Regions from separate parts of the Skermanella cutis genome, predicted to be linked through region 3. Evidence: riboswitches for the same ligand, from Rfam matches in the RefSeq annotation. Region 3 holds a riboswitch; each other region holds the start of a gene.
The links. Region 3 has a riboswitch for thiamine pyrophosphate ahead of IGS68_RS19245 (ABC transporter ATP-binding protein). Riboswitches for the same ligand answer to the same signal wherever they lie in the genome.
Positions count from the first base shown of each region.

Region 1 (3,202 bases), 2.3 Mb from region 3:
TGCCAGGAAGCCGCCGGCCATGACCAGGTCGCCCTGGGCGAAATTGACGGCCGAGGTCGCGTTCAGCACCAGCACGAAGCCCAGGGCGACCAGCGCATAGGCGGCGCCCAGCGCCACGCCGTTGACCAGCAGCTGCGCGACACCCGTCACGGCGCCACGTCGTAGCGCTTCGCCACCGCGGGAACGCGCGACGACCCGTCGTAGCAGACGATCACGGCGGAATGGGCCATATTGCCCCTGCCGTCGGAGCGGTAGGTCATGGCGAGCCCGCGGTACGTCCCCTTGGCCAGCGCGTCGCGCACGGCTTCAGGCGTCTCCGCCCCCTTGGCCGCCGCGTCCAGCACCATGCGGATGCCGTCGTACTGGCCGAGCGCGAAGGCGTCCGGCTCGGTGCCGAAGGCGGCGCGGTAGTCGGCGGTGAAGCGTTCCATCTCCGGCGAGCCGCCCGACACCGGCGAGGCCGAGGTCTCGGCGCAGACGCCCGTCAGCTCGGCCGGCTCCAGCAGCGCCGCGGTGGAGGGCTGGTGCATCGCCGAGCCGGCGACGATCGGCACGCCGGGATTCAGGGCGGCCGCCTGCCGCACGAACAGCGCCGTCGGGCCGGAGTGCAGGTGCAGGACCAGCACGTCGGGGTCGGCCGCCATGGCCTTGGTCAGCACCGGCAGCATGTCGCGGATGCCGGGATCCACGCCCTCCTCGAACACCGGCTCGACGCCCAGCTTGGCGAAGGCGTCGCGCAGGTGCGCCTGGCCGCTCTGGCCGTAGGCGGTGGTCTGGTAGATCACCGCCGGCCGGCGCTTGCCCAACTCCTCGACGACGTAGCGCGCATGGGCGGTCTTGGTGACCCCGTCGCCGGGGAAGAAGCGGAAGACCCAGGGATTGCCGCGCTCGGTGATCGACGCCGTGCCGGAGACGGTCACCAGGGGAATGCCGTACTCGTCGGCCAGCGGCAGCATGGCGAGCATCTGGGTGCCCAGCATGCTGGCGGCGATCGCCGTCGGGGCGCCGCGCCCGGACGCCCGCTCCAGCGCGGTCACGGCGCCTTCGGGGGAGGTCCCGGTATCGATCACCTCCGACCGCACCGCGAGTCCTTCGGGAGCCTCGCGGACCGCCAGGACGGCGCCGTTCCGCTGGCTGGTGCCCTCCAGCGCCAGGAAGCCGGTGACCGGCACCAGCACCGGGATGTCCAGGTCGGCCGCGGCGGCCGGGCCGGCGGCGGACGACAGGGCGGCGGCGAACGCGGCGGCGGACAACAGGGACTTCCGGGCGGGCATCTTCGGTTTCCTTCCTCCGTGCGAAACGGAAACCCGTGAGTGCCGCGATCTTCTCTTGGTCGGTCCCACCGGCTCCCTTCGCTGGCATGATCCAGATCAGGTTCTATGGGTATGTTCTCAGCACGGGCGGATCGGCCCGGCACCCCAGCCTTCGTGCCTCGACAGTGACAGTCCGGCACCGCCCCGTCAAGGCTCGGCCCCACCTATCCGAAGGAGAGTCCGTGACCGTCAGGCCTAATTCTTTTGACGTAGATCATTGCCGTTGCAACCCCGGCGCCCGATTGTCCGCGATTGCAACTGGGGGGATGACCGATGAATACTCGCGAGCTGTCCGACGCGCGGGCTCAGCCTGACGCGGCCCCGTCCCATGGCACGTCGGTCGAGCTGGCGCTCTGGCGGATCGACGGTGCCACGCAACGCTCGCTCCGGCAGCTCGGTCCCCACGTCAACGCCGACCTGGACGGCATCCTCACCGACTTCTACGGCTTCCTGAAGCGTTTTCCGGAAACGGCGGAGCTGATCGCGGCGGAGGGGATGGTCGCCCGGCTGATCTGCGCCCAGCAGGACCACTGGCACAAGCTGTTCGTCGACGGCATCGACGCCCGGTACGTGGAGCGGGTGCAGCGGATCGGGTCGGCCCACCACCGGGTCGGGCTGAAGCCGCGGTTCTACCTCTCGGCCTATTCCTTCATCCTGGAGCGGCTGGTCCGCTCGGTGATCGAGCGCAACCGCTGGAGCCGGCAGGCCGCGGCCGACCAGGCGGCGACGCTGATCCGCACCCTGCTGATGGAAGCGGAACTGGCGCTGTCGGTCTATACCCACACCACGACCGAGCAGCACGTCACGGACGAACTGCTCGACCTCGCCGACACCTTCGAACAGGAGCTGGACGACGCCGTCCAGCTGGTCCGCCGCAAGGCCGAGGCGATGGAGACGGCCTCGACCGAGGTGCTGGGCGCCGCCCGCATGGTCAGCGAGGACGGAAACCACGTCGCCGAGGCGTCCCACGAGGCCGACGTGAACGCCCAGACCATCGCCGCCGCCACCCAGGAGCTTTCGGCCTCCATCGCCGAGATCTCGCGCCAGGTGGACCGCTCGACCGGCGCGGCCCAGGACGCCACCCTGCGGTCCCAGGCGGCCCGCGACATCGCCAACAACCTGACCGACGTGTCCGACAGGATCGGCGCGATCGCCTCGCTGATCGAGAAGATCGCCAAGGAGACGCGGCTGCTGGCGCTCAACGCCAGCATCGAGGCGGCGCGCGCGGGCGAGGCCGGGCGCGGCTTTTCCGTCGTCGCCAACGAGGTCAAGCTGCTTGCCGACCAGACCAACGACGCGACCGGCAATATCCGGTCCGAGATCCAGTCCATGCAGAAGGCGATCGGCGACACGGTCACCGCGATCGCGGACGTGGCCGGCCGGGTCGAGCTGGTCAACGACACCATCACCGCCATCGCCTCCGCCGTGGTCGAGCAGGACGCGGTCACCCAGGACATCGCCCAGACCGTGACCCAGACGGCCGACAGCGTGCGCCGCGTCCACGAGCGGATCGGCAGCGTCGCGACCCAGGCGGGGCTGACCACCACGGTATCGACCCAGCTGCGCAACAACACGACGGAACTGGTCGAACAGGTCGTCAACATCGAGAAGCGGGTGATCTCCAGCCTGCGCAATTCCCGCTTCGCCGAGCGCCGGCGGGCGATGCGCGTCACGGTGGACCTGAAGACCGAATGCCGGATCGACGGGCGGACGGTGCCGGCCTGCGTCGAGAACATCTCCAGCGGCGGCGCCCAGGTCCGGCTGGCGGCCGGGACCGCCGCGCCGGGCGCCCTGGTCTCCTTCGACCTGCCGGGCATCGGCGAGGTCGCGGCCCGGGCGGCGACCGTCGAGGGGGAGGTTCTCCACGTCCATTTCGAGGATCTGGCGCC
Region 1 covers NZ_CP067420.1:453,289-456,490, forward strand. Annotated here, with positions in the region: gene IGS68_RS02115 (branched-chain amino acid ABC transporter permease) at 1-150, opposite strand, end outside; gene IGS68_RS02120 (ABC transporter substrate-binding protein) at 147-1,274, opposite strand; TPP riboswitch at 1,331-1,431, opposite strand; gene IGS68_RS02125 (methyl-accepting chemotaxis protein) at 1,587-3,202, shown strand, end outside.
Region 1: it holds a riboswitch for thiamine pyrophosphate, as region 3 does, so the genes downstream of both, IGS68_RS02120 (ABC transporter substrate-binding protein) here and IGS68_RS19245 (ABC transporter ATP-binding protein) in region 3, are expected to answer to the same signal.

Region 2 (3,202 bases), 2.4 Mb from region 3:
CCACACCCCGCCGCCGGACGGAAGCCGCGCCCTGGCGCACGGCGAGGGCGCGGCCGACCTGGCGGCCTGGCTCGATTTCTGCGCCCGCCGGGTGAAGCCGCGCGGCACCCTGACCGTCATCCACCGGGCCGACCGGCTGGACGACCTGATCTCCCTGCTGCGCGGCCGTTTCGGCGGGATCACCCTGGTCCCGCTGTGGCCCAAGGCCGGCCGGCCCGCCCGGCGCATCGTGGTGACCGCGCGCAAGGGGGCCCGCAGCCCCGCCCGCCTGATGCCCGGCCTGGTTCTGCACGAGGCCGACGGCGGCTTCACCGGCGCGGCGCAGGCGATCCTGCGCGACGGCGCCGCGCTGGATCTTTGAAATCAGGGCGCCCGCCCCATCTTAAGCGGCATGCTGATCCGCCGTATCATGACCGCCTTCGGTCGCAAGCCCGCCCCCACCGTTTCCGTTCTCCGGCTGTCCGGCGTCATCGGCGCCGGCGGGGCTTTCCGCCCGGGAATCACCCTGGCGGCCCTGGCGCCCGCCATCCAGCGCGCCTTCTCCGTTCCCGGCCAGCAGGCCGTGGCGCTCCAGGTCAATTCGCCCGGAGGCTCACCGGTCCAGTCCGCCCTGGTCGCGGGACGCATCCGCCAGCTGGCGGACGAGAAGAAGGTGCCGGTCTTCGCCTTCGCGGAGGACGTCGCCGCATCGGGCGGCTACTGGCTGGCCTGCGCCGCCGACGAGATCTACGCCGATCCCAGCTCGATCATCGGCTCGATCGGCGTGGTTTCCGCTGGCTTCGGCTTCCAGGACCTGATCGCCCGCTACGGGATCGAGCGGCGGGTGCATACCTCCGGCACCCGGAAGGCCATGCTCGACCCGTTCCAGCCCGAGCGGGACGAGGACATCGTCCGGCTGAAGGCCATCCAGGCGGAGATCCACGACGCCTTCAAGGCCATGGTCCGCGGCCGGCGCGGCGACCGCCTGAAGGGGACCGACGAGGACCTGTTCTCGGGGGAATTCTGGACCGGCGCCAAGGCGCTGGACCTGGGGCTGGTCGACGGGCTCGGCGACCTGCGCTCGGTCATGCGCGACCGCTTCGGCGAAAAGGTCAACCTGCGGCTGGTCCATGGCGAGCGCCGCTGGTGGCGAAGCCGCATCCGGACGGAAGCGGCGCTGTCCGGCCTGACCCCGTCCGGCCTGACCCCGTCCGGCCTCGCCGACGATCTGGCGGGCGCCCTGGTCAATGCCGTCGAGGACCGCGCGATGTGGTCCCGCTTCGGCCTGTAGCGCCGGCACTCGGGCTGGGCGGCTGCCCGATAAGCCTTGCGGTCATACCGGGGCATGCCGCATAGTCGCGACCCTGGACGCGAGTCCGGAAAATCTGGCTGGGGTGCCGGTCCTTCGAGGGGCCGGCTGAGATCATACCCATCGAACCTGTTCGGATAATGCCGACGAAGGGAGCCCCCCATGACGACAGCGCGATCCGTTTCCGAATTTTCGACCGGCCTGCGGTCCGACCGCCCCTCGGTCGCCATCGTCGGCGCCGGCGTGGTCGGCCTCGGCATCGGCTGGCGCCTTGCCGCCGCCGGGTGCCGGGTCGAGATCTTCGACAAGGGCGAGGCGGGACGCGGGGCGAGCCATGCCGCCGCCGGCATGCTGGCGGCCGGGGTCGAGGTCGAGCCCGGCGAGGAAGGCCAGCTGCCGCTTAACCGGCACAGCCAGGACCTGTGGCCGGGCTTCGCCGAGGAGCTTCAGGCCGCCTCCGGAATCGACGTCGAGCTGCGCACCGAGGGCACCCTGGTGGTGGCGCTGAACGCCGACGACGTGGCGCGCCTGCGCTTCAATTTCGACCTCCAGAAGAGCCTGGGGCTCGGCCACGAATGGCTGACCGGGGCCGAGGTCAAGCGCCGCGAGCCCTATCTTCACGCCGGCACGGCCGCGGCGATCCTGAGCCCGCGCGACCACCAGGTGGACAACCGGAAGGTCGCCCTGGCCCTCCGCACCGCCTTCGAGCGGGCCGGCGGGCGCCTGCACGAACATGTCCCGGTCGAGGAGATCCTGGTCGAGGGCGGGCGCGCCGCCGGCGTGCTGGCGGCCGGAGGGGAGGCGCACCGGGCCGACGTCACCGTGCTGGCGGCCGGCGCCTGGTCTCGCACGGTCCCGGGCCTGCCCGACGACGCCCGGCCGCCGGTCCGGCCGGTCAAGGGCCAGATGGCGGCCCTGCGGATGGACCCGCGCGAGCCGCTGCTGCGCCACGTGGTCTGGACCCCCGGCGTCTACCTGGTGCCGCGCCGCGACGGGCGGCTGGTGATCGGCGCCACGGTGGAGGAGCGCGGGTTCGACACCGACCTGACCGCGGGCGGCGTCATGTCCCTGCTCGAAGGCGCCTGGCGGGCCCTGCCGGGTGTCGAGGAACTGCCGATCGACGAGCTGTGGGTGGGATTCCGCCCCGGCTCGCGCGACGACGCGCCCATCCTGGGGCCTTCGGCGCTGGACGGGCTGGTCCTGGCGACCGGCCACCATCGGAACGGCATCCTGCTGACCCCGGTCACCGCCGACGCCGTCTCCGACCATATCCTGACCGGGCGGACCGCCGACGTCATCCGCCCGTTCGGCATCGATCGATTCGTCAAGAGAGCGGCGCCAGGCCGCCCGCAGAGTGGGAAGGAACCTCGATGACCCCGCATGTCCCCCGGCATATCCAGGTGAACGGCCGGCGCGAGCCGCTGGCGGCCCCGACGCTCGACGCCCTGCTGCGCGGGAAGGGGGTCGTTCCCGGAGCCCGCGGCGTCGCCGTCGCGCTGAACGGCGAGGTCGTCCCGGCCGGCCGCTGGGCCGACACGGCCCTGGCCGAAGGCGACGACCTGGAGATCGTCCGCCCCTTCTCCGGCGGCTGAAGCCGGATACGCCCGTTACGAAGCCCTGAAAGCACCCCCATGTCCCATCCGCCCGATTCCTTCGAGATCGCCGGCCGCAGGCTCACCTCCCGACTGTTCATCGGCACCGCCGGCTATCCGAACCGCCAGGTCATGCTCGATTCCATCACGGCGAGCGGGGCCGAGGTCGTCACCGTGTCGATCCGCCGCATCAGCCTGGAAGGCTATGCCGAGAGCATGGTCGACCTGCTGGGGTCCGACTATGTCCTGCTGCCCAACACAGCCGGCTGCTCGACCGCGCGGGAGGCGGTGCTGACCGCCCGCCTCGCCCGCGAGGCCCTGC
Region 2 covers NZ_CP067420.1:549,591-552,792, reverse strand. Annotated here, with positions in the region: gene IGS68_RS02600 (tRNA1(Val) (adenine(37)-N6)-methyltransferase) at 1-361, shown strand, start outside; gene IGS68_RS02595 (S49 family peptidase) at 410-1,270, shown strand; TPP riboswitch at 1,360-1,460, shown strand; gene thiO (glycine oxidase ThiO) at 1,451-2,662, shown strand; gene thiS (sulfur carrier protein ThiS) at 2,659-2,880, shown strand; gene thiG (thiazole synthase) at 2,920-3,202, shown strand, end outside.
Region 2: it holds a riboswitch for thiamine pyrophosphate, as region 3 does, so the genes downstream of both, thiO (glycine oxidase ThiO) here and IGS68_RS19245 (ABC transporter ATP-binding protein) in region 3, are expected to answer to the same signal.

Region 3 (3,202 bases):
TGGTGTCCAGCGACTGGGGCACCGCGTTCTCGTGGATGTTGACGATCCGGCCGTCGGCGCCGATGAACACCATGTCGAGCGGGATGAAGGTGTTCTTCATCCACATGGACATGGTCTGGAGTTGCGGCAGGACGAACAGCATGCCGGCGTCGGGCGCCATGGTCTCGCGGAACATCAGCCCCTGCGCCATCTGGCGCGGAGTCTCGGCGACCTCGATCGCGAAGGGATACTTTCCGCCCGACGCGGTCTCGATGGTCAGGCGGTCGGTGCGGAACGTCTCCGCGGCGGACACGGGACCCAGACCGGCCGCAACCAGCAGCAGGACGAGGGTGAAGGTTCGGATGATCGCGGCAGCCATGGTCCAGTCGCTACAGGAGCCCGCCCCATATGTAAAGCATTTGGGCGAATCCTGTAGCGTCAGGACATGACGGCGTCCACGACCTGCCGGATCTCGTCGCGCACCGGGCCGGGCCTCGGGGCGTCGGCGATGGTGGTGAACCAGTGTTCCGGCGGGTTCTGGCCCTGGCGGCGGCTCCAGGTCAGGGCGCGCAGCACCTCCTCGGCGTCCTGGGTCACCGGGACGTCCGGGTCGATGCCGTTGAGGGTGGCCCAGACGCCGGTCCAGCAGCGGCCGACCGACCACGGATTGTAGCCGCCGCCGCCCAGCACCAGGACCCGAGGCGCCAGGGTCGCAAGCGATCGGACCGCGTTCCACAGGGCGCGGTTGGACAGTTCCAGCCGGCTCAGCGGGTCGTCGGCCAGGGCGTCGGCGCCGCACTGGATCACCACGGCGTCGGGGGTGAAGCCCCGGCCCAGCGGCATCAGGGCGTTCTCCAGGATGTAGTCCAGCTCGGAATCGTTGAATTCCACCGGGACCGGCAGGTTGCGGGCCATGCCGCCGGCCCGGTCCCCGACCTTGCCGGTGAAGGGCCAGCGGGTGCCCTCGTGGACCGACACGGTCAGCACCCGGTCGTCGTCGGCGAAGGCATATTCCACCCCGTCGCCGTGGTGGGCGTCCAGGTCCGCGTAATAGACCCGCCGCAACCCGCCGTCGAGCATGGTCAGGATCGCGAGCACAGGGTCGTTGAAGTAGCAGAAGCCGCTGGCCCGGTCGCGCAGGCCATGGTGGGTCCCGCCCGCGGGGTTGTAGATCACCCCCTCGTGCTCGGCGAGCAGCCGGCCGGCCAGGATCGATCCGCCCGACGCCGTGGCGGGGCGGCGGAAGACCTCGGGGAAGATCGGGTTCTCCAGCCGGCCGATATTGTAGCGGTCGCGCGCCTCCGGATCGAGCCGCTGCTCCGCCTCGGCCCGGCGGACCGTCTCTATATATGAGCGATCGTGGAAACGGGCGAGCTGGTCGGGCGTCGCCCTGGGGCTGTCCAGGTAGGCCCGGTGGTCCAGCCACCCCATGGCACGGGAAAGATCGATCGCGGTGGAGACCCGCGGGATCGCGAGCGGGTGCTTCTTGCCATAGGTGGAGGCCCGGTAGATCTCGCTTCCGATGAAGAGCGGACCGATGGGCTGGGACTGGGCGAACTGAGACTGGGCGGGCTGGGACTGGTTCAGCATGGAAGCTGACCTAGGCCGCTCCCCGGGTTTCGTCAACTCCGTGCGTTTATCTGCGTATTCGGTATGCAGGCGCCTTGCCAGGGCGTCATGGACTTGCAATAGTCCGTCCAACCTCACTGGGGGGAGCCGATGGTCGGCTGAGAGGTCCCAAGACGCGGGACGACCCCTGGAACCTGATCCGGTTGATACCGGCGTAGGGATCAGTGACCCATGCACGACCTCGTGCGGCCGACCGAGTCGGCCCGTCTTCCCAGCATCGGCGTAAGGATTGAGCGGGCCCGCCTGACCTATGGCGGCGTGCGGCTGTTCGACGGCCTGGATTTCGAGCTCGAAGGCGGTCGCTGCACCTGCCTGCTGGGGCCGAGCGGCGTCGGCAAGACCACGTTGCTTCGGCTGATCGCCGGGCTGGCCGATCCGGAGCCGCCCACGGTCCTGGCGGCGGAGGACGGGAAGCCGCTGGACGGCCGGGTCGCCTACATGGCGCAGCAGGACCTGCTGCTGCCCTGGCTGGGCGCGCTGGACAATGTATTGCTGGGGCCGAGGCTGCGCGGCGAGGCGGTGGGCGCCGCCCTGGTGGACCGGGCGCGCGGGCTGCTCGACGCGGTCGGGCTGGGCGACCGGCTGCAAGCCCGGCCGGCCGAGCTGTCGGGCGGCATGCGCCAGCGGGTGGCCCTGGCCCGCACCCTGATGGAGGACCGTCCCGTCGTGCTGATGGACGAGCCGTTTTCGGCCCTGGACGCGATCACCCGCCTGAGGCTCCAGGAACTGGCGGCCGGGCTGCTGGCGGGCAGGACGGTGCTTCTGGTCACCCACGACCCGCTGGAGGCGCTGCGCATCGGGCACCGGATCCATGTGATGGCGGGGCAGCCGGCGGAGATCGGTCCGGCGATCTCGCCCGAGGGTTCGCCGCCGCGGCCGGCCGACGATCCGGCGCTTCTGGTCCGCCAGGCCGAGCTGCTGCGGCGGCTGTCATCATGATGCGGGCAGTATGATGCGGGCGGTACGGCCCATGGTGCGCCCCCTGGTGACCGCGGCGGTCCTGATCGCCGCGTGGCAGGCGCTGGTCTGGGCGACCGGCGTGCCGCGCTTCATCCTGCCCGATCCGGCGCGGGTGGCGATGGCGCTGTGGGAGCGGGCCGGCCTGATCGGCTACCACGCCCTGTTCACGATCGGCGAGATCCTGGGCGGGCTGGCGCTCGGCGTCGTGCTGGGCGCCGCCACGGCGCTGACGCTCAGCTATTTCCGGCCGGCGCGGCGCTGGCTGATGCCGGTGCTGGTGTTCAGCCAGGCGATCCCGGTGTTCGCGCTGGCGCCGCTGCTGGTGCTGTGGCTGGGCTACGGCATGGCGTCCAAGGTCGCCATGGCGACCCTGATCATCTATTTCCCGGTCACTTCGGCCTTCTTCGACGGGCTGCGCCGGACCGAGCCGGGCTGGCTGGACCTGGCGCGGACCATGGGCGGGTCGCGCTGGAGCACGCTGGTGCGGATCCGCCTGCCGGCAGCATTGCCAGCCTTCGCCTCGGGCCTGCGGGTCGCCACGGCGGTCGCGCCGATCGGCGCCGTGGTGGGCGAGTGGGTCGGAGCCTCGGCCGGCCTCGGATACCTGATGCTGCACGCCAACGGGCGCATGCAG
Region 3 covers NZ_CP067420.1:4,122,139-4,125,340, forward strand. Annotated here, with positions in the region: gene IGS68_RS19235 (DUF192 domain-containing protein) at 1-358, opposite strand, end outside; gene IGS68_RS19240 (acetoin utilization protein AcuC) at 418-1,569, opposite strand; TPP riboswitch at 1,679-1,787, shown strand; gene IGS68_RS19245 (ABC transporter ATP-binding protein) at 1,780-2,547, shown strand; gene IGS68_RS19250 (ABC transporter permease) at 2,579-3,202, shown strand, end outside.

Region 4 (3,202 bases), 920 kb from region 3:
TGGCGACGGAGTCTTATCGTTCGTAAGGCAAACGGAGTTTTCCGTTCGTAACGGGGCGGGACAGCTGCTCCAAGCCTTGGATTTTTCTTGCGTGATATACATATCGGTGCCGTCACTCGAAGTAAGCGCATAGGTTTGTTGGTTAACTTTGTAATGGGTTGTAACCTCCACAAGGGAGCTGGCGATGGCCGCAATCGAAAGCCTGAAGGCGATTCTCGACAAGACCTACGAAGGCATGACGCCCAAGCAGCTGATGTCGCAATCTCCTGCCGCCCTGGCGGGCGTGACCGAAAGCGACGCGCTCAAGCTCAAGGAAGCCTTCGGTATCGACACGATCGAAGAGCTGGCGACGTGCAAATACTTCCTGTGGGCGCAGGCGCTCCACGTCCTCGCGAAGACCGAGAAATAGGACCTCGTCCCGCCGCGATCCGGAGGAGGCCGCGGCGGGGCCTTCGTCACCCGTCTCCATCCCCCGGGCAGCGATTCCGGCAGTCGTTCCCGGCGTTTCGGATCGATGATGCGGACGCGGAAGAAAAAGGTGGAGTTTTGCCTATCGAAAGTTTTACCTCTCCTGGCCGCACATCCCCGTAGGAAGCCAGGACATGCCGACCACAGCCAGGAAGCTCTATACTCCCGCCCGGTTGCCTTCGATCCCGCCGGGAGTGGCACCGCCGTTCCATCAGGCGGCGCTGTCCAGCTGCGTGGTCCATCACCTCGTCGATCCCGCCAGGGTAGTCGATCTCTTCGAAGGGAGCGGGCTGCGGCCAGCCATTTTCGGCGACCGCGCCTCGGTCAGCTTCGGCTTCCATGTCCATGCCGCCTTCCGATCCGCCGGGCTGAACCTGCCGCCCGAACACTGGTCGCCGTCGGCGGCCGGGATCGTCCAGGAGTTGGAACTGAGCATGGTAGCCTTTCCGGAAGGCCGCGGGGGCGAGGTTCCCGACGTTACCATCGACCAGTGGCTGATGGGCGACGATCAGACCAAGCTGCTGGGAAACCACCGCCTGTTCGTGCCGTGCGACGATCCGGCAGCCGTCGCGGTCGGCAGGGACCTGTTCGGCGACCCGACGTTCCTGACCGGCTTCCTGGTCAACCTGCCATCGCCCGATCCTGTCCGCGACGGCACGGCCGCGACTGCCGAGACGGAGTGGATGCAGACCTGGGGCTTCAGGGTCGGCGATCCCGACGAGCCCGACCACTTCATCTTCACCGCCCTGGTCGATACCACCGGCCTGACCCCGATCCCCGGCACGATCTCCCCGGTCACCCGGTACGGCGTTTCCGCGGCCGGCCCGGTCGGCTGCCGCTGGAGCGTCGCCCGGCCCTTCGACACCTACTTCATCGCCGATGCCGGACCGACGGATCGCGTGCGGCTGACCTACGGCGCGAGTTCCCATCCGATGGGCATCGTCATGCGGGACCTGCTGGAAGGAGCCCAGGCCTACGCGGTCCAGACATTCCAGTCCGACCCGGTCGCGGTCCGCAGCCGGCCTTACCTCCTGACGCCGCGCTGAGGATATCGGGATCGGGCGTGACGGCGACTCACGGCTTGACAAGCGGCGGCGATGCACTGAGGATCGGCGTATTCCCAGGGGAGCCCCGATAGGGGGCTGAGATTCCGTCGGCCTAGCGGCAACGCGGAGACCCTTTGAACCTGATCCGGGTCGTGCCGGCGTAGGAAGGGGAGAGGGCGAGGACTCCGCGCCCGGTCTCATCATATCCATCGCTGCATTCCGGATCTCCGCTCGCAATCGAAGCAGGAGATCACGATGCCGAAAGACAGCAATCCCACCGTCACCGTTTCCACCGGGCCGCTGCCCGCGTCGCGCAAGGTCCATGTTCCGGGCGCGCTGTACCCGGACCTGCGGGTGGCGCTGCGGGAGATCGACCTGGAGCCGGGCAGCGGGGAGCCGCCGGTCCGGGTCTATGACAGCTCCGGCCCCTACAGCGATCCGGCTGCTGAAATCGACATCGCCCGCGGCCTGCCCGCGCTGCGCGCCGGCTGGATCGCGGCCCGCGGCGATACCGAGGCCTATGACGGCCGGCCGGTCAAGCCGGAGGACAACGGCCTGCGCCAGGGCCAGCGCGCCAACCTGGAGGAGTTCTCCGGCCCCGCCCGCAGGCCGCTACGCGCACGGGCCGGCGCCGCCGTGACACAGATGGCCTATGCGCGGCGCGGCATCGTCACGCCGGAGATGGAGTATGTCGCGATCCGGGAGAACCTCGGCCGGCAGGCGGCGCTCGATGCCGTGCCGGACGGCCGGTCCTTCGGCGCCGCGATCCCCGACCATGTCACCCCCGAGTTCGTGCGCGACGAGGTGGCGAGGGGCAGGGCGATCATCCCGGCCAACATCAATCACCCCGAGATCGAACCGATGATCATCGGCCGCAGTTTCCTGGTCAAGATCAACGCCAACATCGGCAATTCCGCCGTCGCCTCCTCCGTGGGAGAGGAGGTCGAGAAGATGGTCTGGGCGACCCGCTGGGGAGCCGACACCGTGATGGACCTCTCGACCGGCGCCAACATCCACACCACCCGCGAGTGGATCATCCGCAACTCCGCCGTGCCGATCGGCACCGTCCCGATCTACCAGGCCCTGGAGAAGGTCGGCGGCCGGGCCGAGGAACTGACCTGGGACATCTACCGCGACACGCTGATCGAGCAGGCGGAGCAGGGCGTGGATTACTTCACCATCCATGCCGGGGTCCGGCTCGCCCACATCCCCCTGACCGCGCGCCGGGTGACCGGCATCGTCTCGCGCGGCGGCTCGATCCTCGCCAAGTGGTGCCTGGCGCACCACCGGGAGAACTTCCTCTATACCCGGTTCGACGAGATCTGCGAGATCATGCGGGCCTACGACATCAGCTTCTCGCTGGGCGACGGGCTGCGGCCGGGCTCCATCGCCGACGCCAACGACGCGGCGCAGTTCGCCGAGCTGGAGACGCTGGGCGAACTGACCCAGGTCGCCTGGAAGCACGACGTGCAGGTCATGGTGGAGGGGCCGGGCCATGTGCCGATGCACAGGATCAAGGAGAACATGGACCGGCAGCTCGACGTCTGCCGCGAAGCGCCCTTCTACACGCTCGGCCCGCTGACCACCGACATCGCGCCCGGCTACGACCACATCACCAGCGGCATCGGCGCCGCCATGATCGGCTGGTTCGGCACGGCGATGCTGTGCTACGTGACTCCGAAGGAGCA
Region 4 covers NZ_CP067420.1:3,199,609-3,202,810, reverse strand. Annotated here, with positions in the region: gene IGS68_RS15140 (hypothetical protein) at 185-409, shown strand; gene IGS68_RS15135 (hypothetical protein) at 603-1,514, shown strand; TPP riboswitch at 1,581-1,699, shown strand; gene thiC (phosphomethylpyrimidine synthase ThiC) at 1,770-3,202, shown strand, end outside.
Region 4: it holds a riboswitch for thiamine pyrophosphate, as region 3 does, so the genes downstream of both, thiC (phosphomethylpyrimidine synthase ThiC) here and IGS68_RS19245 (ABC transporter ATP-binding protein) in region 3, are expected to answer to the same signal.